One region of the Paenirhizobium cremeum genome, then DNA from elsewhere that is predicted to be linked to it. Evidence: predicted binding sites of a transcription regulator. Region 1 holds the regulator's gene; the other holds the start of a gene.
The links. The regulator PhoB, encoded in region 1, activates phosphate uptake and scavenging genes when phosphate is short. The targets are predictions, from matches to a motif close to TGTCATNNANCTGTCAT.

Region 2: ACLBKR_RS09720 (LTA synthase family protein) is a predicted target of PhoB. The motif match lies at 2,004-2,020, and genes of this name have one in related genera.

What each region holds. Positions count from the first base shown of each region.
Region 1 covers NZ_CP180217.1:127,874-132,140, reverse strand. The annotation lists gene argF (ornithine carbamoyltransferase) at 1-13, opposite strand, end outside; gene ACLBKR_RS00660 (aspartate aminotransferase family protein) at 26-1,228, opposite strand; gene ACLBKR_RS00655 (GcrA family cell cycle regulator) at 1,668-2,192, shown strand; gene phoB (phosphate regulon transcriptional regulator PhoB) at 2,295-2,978, opposite strand; gene phoU (phosphate signaling complex protein PhoU) at 3,011-3,724, opposite strand; gene pstB (phosphate ABC transporter ATP-binding protein PstB) at 3,773-4,267, opposite strand, start outside.
Region 2 covers NZ_CP180217.1:1,938,228-1,942,494, reverse strand. The annotation lists gene ACLBKR_RS09720 (LTA synthase family protein) at 30-1,769, opposite strand; gene ACLBKR_RS09715 (NAD+ synthase) at 2,154-3,833, shown strand; gene ACLBKR_RS09710 (TolB family protein) at 3,864-4,267, shown strand, end outside.

The DNA of each region.
Region 1 (4,267 bases):
TGGGAGCGGCCATGCTGTTACCTGTTTAAATCCGGGCAGTCGTGTCGAGTGTCGTCTGAACCTTTTCCGCCGCAAGGCCGATGCGGTTCAGCCCCTCCCTGGCATCCTCGGCCGTGACGACAAGCGGCGGCAGAAGGCGGATGACGTTATCGCCCGCCGGTACGCCGAGGATATGCTCGTCGCGCATCGCCTGCAGCAGCTCCGCGGAAGGCACCTTCGCCTTGATGCCGAGCATAAGGCCTTCGCCGCGTATCTCCTCGATGACACCGGGGAACCGGTCCTTGAGCTCGGCAAGACCCTGGCGGAAGACGAGCGCAACGTCGCGCACATGTTCGAGAAAACCGTCGGCGAGGACGACATCGAGCACGGCATTGCCGACTGCCATGGCAAGCGGATTGCCGCCATAGGTGGAGCCATGGGTGCCGGCCTTCATGCCCGAGGCAGCGTCTTCTGTCGCAAGGCAGGCGCCGAGCGGAAACCCGCCGCCAATGCCCTTGGCCACGGCCATGATGTCAGGCGTGATACCCGTCCATTCGTAGGCGAACAGCTTGCCTGTACGGCCGATCCCGCACTGGACCTCGTCGAAGATCAGGAGAAGACCGTTGTCATCGCAGATCTTGCGCAGTTCCCGCAGGAAACCGGCAGGCGCGGTGCGGATGCCGCCCTCGCCCTGAACGGGCTCGATGAGGATGGCTGCCGTTTCGTCAGTAATCGCCGCCTTCACAGCTTCCAGATCGCCGAAAGGCACCTGATCGAAACCCGGCGCCTTGGGGCCGAAGCCTTCGAGATATTTCGCCTGGCCGCCAGCGGCAATCGTCGCCAGCGTGCGGCCATGGAAGGCGCCTTCAAAAGTGATGATGTGGAACCGCTCGCCATGTCCCTTGGAGAACTGATAGCGGCGGGCCGTCTTGATGGCGCATTCAAGCGCCTCTGCACCGGAATTGGTGAAAAACACCCGGTCGGCAAAGGTCGCCTCGGTCAGGCGCTTGCCGAGCTTTTCCTGGCCTGGGATCTCATAGAGGTTCGAAAGATGCCAGACCTTATCGGCCTGCTCACGCAATGCGCCGACGAGATGAGGGTGGGCGTGGCCCAGCGAATTCACGGCGACACCCGCTGCGAAATCGAGATATCGCTCTCCGTTTTCCGTAATCAGCCACACGCCCTCGCCTCGCTCGAAACGCAGCGGAGCGCGCATGTAAGTCTGATAAAGCGGAGAGGCCTCGGCCATAGCGAAAGACTCCTTTCGAAGAGCTTTTGTCTTTTCGGGTGCGGACCGCACCGGAACCCCTGTTCCGCCGGGTCCAAAAAATCAAAAATGCCGCCTTGCGGCGGCGGCTGCACTATCGTCATTTCGCCCCTCCCTGTCAACGAAACACCGCGGAAAAGCGGAATTTTCGCCACTCGGAGTCGAGGGACAGAGCCAAGCGGCGCATGGGCGAACATGATCGCGCCTCGGTAGCAAGTTGGGGAAAACTTCGAAATCGATTCCCGATGATTCCGCCGACTCTTGTCACGGAGTCAGCCTCACACTAGGTTAAGAACCAATAAAGAAATTGCATGCGGCGGAATTAGTCACCGACAGTATCGAGGCAGTTTTGTTTCGGAATTTTCCGAAGCAACGGCGAGGGATTCTGCCAGCACGAATTGCGACCGGCGGAGAAAATGGCATGAACTGGACGGATGAGCGAGTAGAAAAGCTGAAGCGGCTTTGGGCCGAAGGCTTGAGCGCGAGCCAGATTGCCGCGCAACTTGGCGGAGTGAGCCGCAATGCCGTTATCGGCAAAGTTCACCGCCTCAGCCTCCCGGGCCGCGCCAAGGCCGGCGGCAGCGTCGCGACGACGCGGACGGCAAAGCGCACGGCGACGCCGCCCCGCGCCCAGAACTATGCGCCGCGCGTCACCACCCGCACCGTTGCGCGGCCTGCCGGCGCCAACATGCTCAAGGAAGAAATCGAGATCGAAGGCATCGAGGAAATCGATATCGCTCCGGCGAGCAACGTGGTCGTGCCGATTTCCCGGCGTCTGGCGCTGACGGAACTCACGGAACGCACCTGCAAGTGGCCGATCGGCGATCCTATGAAGGACGATTTCCATTTCTGCGGCTGCGAGTCGTCCGATAATTCCCCTTATTGCAACTATCACGCCAAGCTCGCCTACCAGCCGATTGGCGACAGGCGTAGGTCGGCTCGATAAAGTCCGGCGTCTTCGGACAAAACCGGAAATGTAAAAACGGGCCTTTCGGCCCGTTTTTTGTCTGTCACAACGTATCCGCAATGTGATCCTGGAAAAACCCAATCAGGCTTCCATGGAATATCCCGCGCCGCGCACGGTGCGGATCACATCCTGCATATTCGAGAAGTTGAGAGCCTTGCGAAGGCGACCCACATGCACGTCGACCGTGCGTTCGTCGACATAGATGTCGTGGCCCCAGACGCCGTCCAGAAGCTGGGAACGCGAGAAAACGCGCCCGGGGGAAGCCATCAGGAACTCCAGCAGACGGAATTCGGTCGGCCCAAGCCGGACTTCGCGGCTCTTGCGATGAACCCGATGGGTCTCGCGGTCCAGTTCGATATCGCCGCAACGCAAGACACTGGAGAGGACCTCCGGACGTGCGCGGCGCAGCATGGCCTTGACACGCGCCATCAGTTCCGGGGTCGAGAACGGCTTGACGACATAGTCATCCGCCCCGGTCGCCAGACCGCGCACGCGCTCGCTTTCTTCGCCGCGGGCCGTCAGCATGATGATCGGCAGACGTTCCGTCTCCGGCCGCATACGCAACCGGCGGCAAAGCTCGATGCCCGAGACACCGGGCAGCATCCAGTCGAGGATGAGCAGGTCGGGAACCCGCTCCTGCAGCCTCAACTCCGCTTCATCGCCACGCAGGATGGTCTCGACCTCGTAACCTTCAGCCTCGAGATTGTAACGAAGAAGCACGCTCAGTGCTTCTTCGTCCTCAACGACAGCAATCTTGGGCAACATCGACTTCAACTACCTCTCTCAGGACCGACGGCTCACTCGGCGATGGCGCCGACGGTAGCCGTCAGGTCTTCCTTCGGGCGCTCGCCTTCCGGCTGAGCGCCCGTCGCCATGTAGTAGATCGTCTCAGCGATATTGGTGGCATGGTCGCCGATGCGCTCGATGTTCTTGGCGCAAAACAGAAGATGCGTGCAGCTGGTGATGTTGCGCGGATCTTCCATCATGTAGGTCAGAAGCTCGCGGAAGAGCGAGGTATAGATGGCGTCGATCTCCTCGTCGCGATCACGGATCGACTTGGCCTTTTCGGCCGAGCGTGTCGTGTAGACGTCGAGCACTTCCTTGAGCTGCACGAGCGCAAGCTCCGACAGATGCTCGATGCCGCGGGCGAGCTTGCGCGGAACGCCGGTGGCCTGAACGGCCATGACGCGCTTGGCGTTGCTCTTGCCGAGATCGCCGACCCGCTCCAGGTCATTGGCAATCTTGAGCGCGCCGATGATCTCGCGAAGATCAGCTGCAACCGGCTGGCGGCGGGCGATGGTGACGATCGCCTTGTCGCCGATCTCGCGCTCGGCGGCATCCATGATGACGTCGTCGGAGATGACCTTCTGGGCAAGGGCGGCATCGGAATTGACAAGCGCGCGAATGCTGTCGCCCACCATCTGTTCGGCAAGCCCACCCATCTCGGAGATGCGGCGCATCAGGTATTTCAGTTCCTCGTCATAGGCCGAGTAGATATGCGATGAAGACATGTTCTTGGTATCCTTGAAATGGAAGATCGATCACCGGATGCGGCGACATCAGCCGAAGCGGCCCATGATGTAGTCCTGCGTGCGCTGATCGTCCGGATTGGTGAACATCTTGTCGGTATCGTTTTCCTCGACCAGCAGACCGAGGTGGAACATCGCCGTGCGCTGGGAAACGCGGGCCGCCTGCTGCATGGAGTGCGTCACGATGACAATCGTGAAGTTGGTTCTGAGCTCGTGGATCAGTTCCTCGACCTTGGCGGTCGCGATCGGATCGAGTGCCGAGCAAGGCTCGTCCATCAGGATGACTTCCGGGCTGACGGCGACTGCACGGGCAATGCACAGGCGCTGCTGCTGGCCGCCGGAGAGACCGGTGCCAGACTCATGGAGGCGGTCCTTCACCTCGTTCCAGAGGCCGGCCTTCTGAAGGCTGGTCTCGACGATCTGGTCGAGATCGGCCTTCGACTTGGCGAGACCATGGATGCGCGGGCCGTAGGAAATGTTCTCGTAGATCGACTTCGGGAACGGGTTCGGCTTCTGGAAAACCAT
Region 2 (4,267 bases), 1.8 Mb from region 1:
TCCAATTGCCCTGTCCTTTCGTCGTACCGTCAGGAGGACGGATTGAGACGGTCCGTCATCTCAGGGAAGAAACGTTCGGCGCCGAACTGTTTTCCGAACATCATGTCGTGCTGCAGCAGGCGCAGGTCGCGAATGGCAGGGTCGAGCCTGGTTCCGTCGACGGCCCAGTCGGCCTGGGTCTTGCCGCTGCGCTCGACCAGCAGGTGGCGGTCGAAGACCGTAAAGCGCTCCTGCGCCCGACCGAGGACGCCGGTGTAGTAGGGATGGCGATAGCCTGCCAGCTTGACCACGAGGGAGGGCAACTGGGCGGGGCTGATCGAACCGATATCCTTTTGCACGCCGCGCCTCGACGACCAGACGACCAGCGGCGTTTCATGCTCGCGCTTCATGACATCGAGCGGCGCCCTGCGGGTAGCGACCTGATCCGGCATGTAGCCGCTTTCCGTATAGACCGTGCCAAGCGGCGGTAGGTGGTCGCCAAACATCACGATGATGGTCTCGCGACGGCGCTTCTTCGCCCATTCCATCAGGGTTTTGAGGCTCTTGTCCGCTTCACGCACGCCCTGGGCATAGGTCGCGAGCGTTGCGCGGCTTTCCGAGGAAAGCACCGCTTCATCCAGTTCAACGGTGTTCTTCACATAGCGGTTGGCTTCGTACGGCCCATGTCCCTGCAGGGTGACGGCGAAGAAGAAAAAGGGCCGACCGGTCTCGTCGCCGACGCGCATGATCTCGCGGGTCAACGCTTCATCGGAGGCAAAGATGCCGCGCTTTTCCATTGCGGGCATGGTTTCCTCGGAATCGAAGCTTTCGAAGCCAAGTGCGGAATAGACGTTCGAGCGGTTCCAGAACCAGCTCTGGAAAGGATGGAATGCCTTGCTGGTATAGCCCTTGGATTCGAAGAAGGTGGCGAGCGAGGGCAGCGGGCGGCGTATGTATTGCTGGTATGGAATGCTTCCATAGGGAAGGAAAGCGTTCGAGAAACCGGTAAGCGCCTCGAATTCGACATTGGCGGTCATGCCGCCGAATTCCGGCGAAAAGACGTTGCCCGACTGGTTGGCGCGGATGGTCGGCATCGGGTCGGGCCAGAAGCCCACATTCGAGAGGCGCGTCGGATCCCAGAGCGACTCGCTCATCACCATGATGACGTCGGCGTTGCGACCTGAGAAGAAGCTTGCAGGCACCCGGTCGGCTGGAATGTCCGCTATTGCGTCGCCGTTATAGCCCTCGGGCGCCGAGACATTGGCCATTGGCACGTTGAAGGCGAAGGCGAGCAGGAAGCCGTTATGGCGATAGTTTTCCTGCTGGTCCCACATCATGGGGACGATGTTGAGCCGGTCGCGCAGATAGGAGTAGGAGGTTGCATCCATCAGGGACAGAAAGGCACCGATCAAGGGCAGGGTGAGGATCAGGCGCGTCAGCTTGGAAAGGCCGGAGAGGCGCGGAAAGCGTTGCCAGCTCACGGCGAACAGATAGACGAGAGCACTGAGCGCCGCGAGCGTGGCGGCCAATATGCCGGCGGCCACGACCGGCTTCGCCGCCACCATGACCGGCAGGAGTTCGGCGATCTGGCGACCGAAAAGCAGATCGCTCGGATAGAGCGGATCGGAGAGAAAAAGCTGCTTCTGCCCGGAGAAGAAGGCCGGAAGCAGCGCCAGCGGAATGACCACCAGCGCCGATTGATAGGCACGGCCGAACAGCGCGTCGCCTGCGAGCAGCAGCACAAAGATCACGCCTGCTGCCACGAGACCGGGCCGGGCCGGCGAAAGCATGTAGTCGGGAATATCGACCAGGTTACCCCGGGCAAGCCATTCGCTGCAGATGATCGTGAGGATGGCCAGCAGCAGCGAATTCGCGACCGGCAAGAGAGCGCTTGCAACCTGCTGCCTGCCCACCTGAACAGCAGCGCCATTCCTGGCGGTCTTTGGCGAAACCGCCGGCTCTGAGCCAATCTCGACCACTTTGCTCTCCAGCTATTACGTCACGTTATCCAAACTTCACATAGCTGTCACATAACCGTCATGAATGCCAGATGAACTGACCGTTCAGGCGGTTTGTTCCCACAGGATGCGTTTGGCGCCGATCCATTCCCAAGATCGGCGTTCCGGATTGACGGCCGCATTGCGATTGTCACCGTCACGCGCTACACCTGCCGCATGAGCGATACAACCATTCGACCCGACATCCTGCGCATTGCGATTGCCCAACTCGATCCGACGGTCGGCGATGTCGCCGGCAATCTGGCAAAGGCGCGGGAGGCCCGTGCCGAGGCGGCCGCGCAAGGAGCCGACCTCCTGTTGCTGACCGAGTTGTTCATTTCCGGTTATCCGCCGGAAGACCTCGTGCTTAAGCCAGCCTTTCTCAAGGCGTGCCTGCATGCCGTAGAGCAGCTTGCCGCCGATACTGCGGATGGCGGGCCGGGCGTGATCGTCGGTTTTCCGCGACAGGGGGAGAAGGGCCGGCATAATTCGGCGGCAGTTCTCGACGGCGGCAGGATTCTCGGTCTTCGCGACAAGATCGACCTGCCCAACTACGGCGAGTTCGACGAGAAGCGGGTTTTCGTCGAGGGCGATATGCCGGGGCCGGTGAATTTCCGCGGGGTGCGGCTTGGAATCCCGATCTGCGAGGAGATCTGGAACGATCTTGGCATCTGCGAGACGCTGGCGGAGACGGGGGCTGAGATCCTGCTGGTGCCCAATGGTTCCCCCTATTATCGCGGCAAGGTGGACGTGCGCCATCAGGTAGCGCTGCGTCAGGTGATCGAAAGCGGACTGCCGCTGATCTTCGCCAACCAGGTCGGCGGGCAGGACGAACTGGTCTTCGACGGTGCGAGCTTCGCCTTTAACGCCGACAAGTCCCTGGCTTTCCAGATGAGCCAGTTCGAACCGACCTTGACCGTCACCACCTGGAAGCGGTCTGCCGATGGCTGGCGCTGCAGCGACGGGCCGATGTCGCATATTCCGGAGAAGGAAGAGGCAGACTATCGCGCCTGCATGCTGGGCTTCCGCGACTACGTCAACAAGAACGGCTTCAAGAGCGTCGTGCTCGGCCTTTCCGGCGGTATCGACTCGGCGCTCTGTGCGGCAATCGCGGTCGATGCGCTGGGCGAGGAGAGGGTGCGCACGGTGATGCTGCCTTATCGTTATACCTCGCAGGAATCGTTCACGGATGCGGAGGCCTGCGCAAAGGCGCTCGGCTGCCACTATGACATCGTGCCGATCGCAGAACCCGTCGAAGGTTTCCTGTCTGCGCTGTCGGACATGTTCGAGGGAACGGACAGTGGTATCACCGAGGAAAACCTACAGAGCCGTGCCCGCGGCACGATCCTGATGGCGATCTCCAACAAGTTCGGTTCGATGGTGGTGACCACAGGCAACAAGTCGGAGATGTCGGTCGGCTATGCCACGCTTTACGGCGACATGAACGGCGGGTTCAATCCGATCAAGGACCTCTACAAGATGCAGGTCTACGCTCTTTCCGGCTGGCGCAACGCCCATGTGCCGCCGGGCGGGCTTGGACCGTCGGGAGAGGTCATTCCTGCCAATATCCTGTCCAAGGCGCCGTCTGCGGAGCTTCGGCCGAACCAGACAGACCAGGATTCGCTGCCGCCTTATCCGGTGCTGGACGACATTCTCGAATGCCTCGTCGAAAAGGAGATGGGGGTCGAGGATATCGTGGCCCGCGGCCATGACGTCGCGACGGTGCACCGGGTGGAGCATCTGCTCTATCTCGCCGAATACAAGCGGCGACAGTCGGCCCCCGGCGTGAAGATCACCAAGAAGAACTTCGGCCGCGACCGGCGCTATCCGATCACCAACCGTTTCCGGGACCGCTGACGGCACGTCGGCGGCCTGGCTGGAGGGGACATGCGAAGCTCGCTCGAGATCTTCAATATCCGAACGCGCCGCCATCGCATCGTCTGGCAGACGGATCGGCTCATCGAGGCCCCGAACTGGTCGCCCGACGGCAGCTATCTGCTCATCAACAGCGACGGCCTGCTCTATCGACTGCCGCCCGACGGCAGCGAGGAGCCGCGGCAGATCGATACCGGCTTCGCGACCCGCTGCAACAACGATCACGGCATTTCGCCGGACGGCCGTTTCATCATGCTGTGCGACAAGGTCGAACATGGCAAAACGTGCATGTACATACTGCCGGCCGGAGGCGGGACGCCGGTGCAGGTGACGGAGAACCTGCCGTCCTACTGGCACGGATGGTCGCCGGATGGGCGTTTCGTCAGCTATTGCGGCATCCGCGACCAGATCTTCGA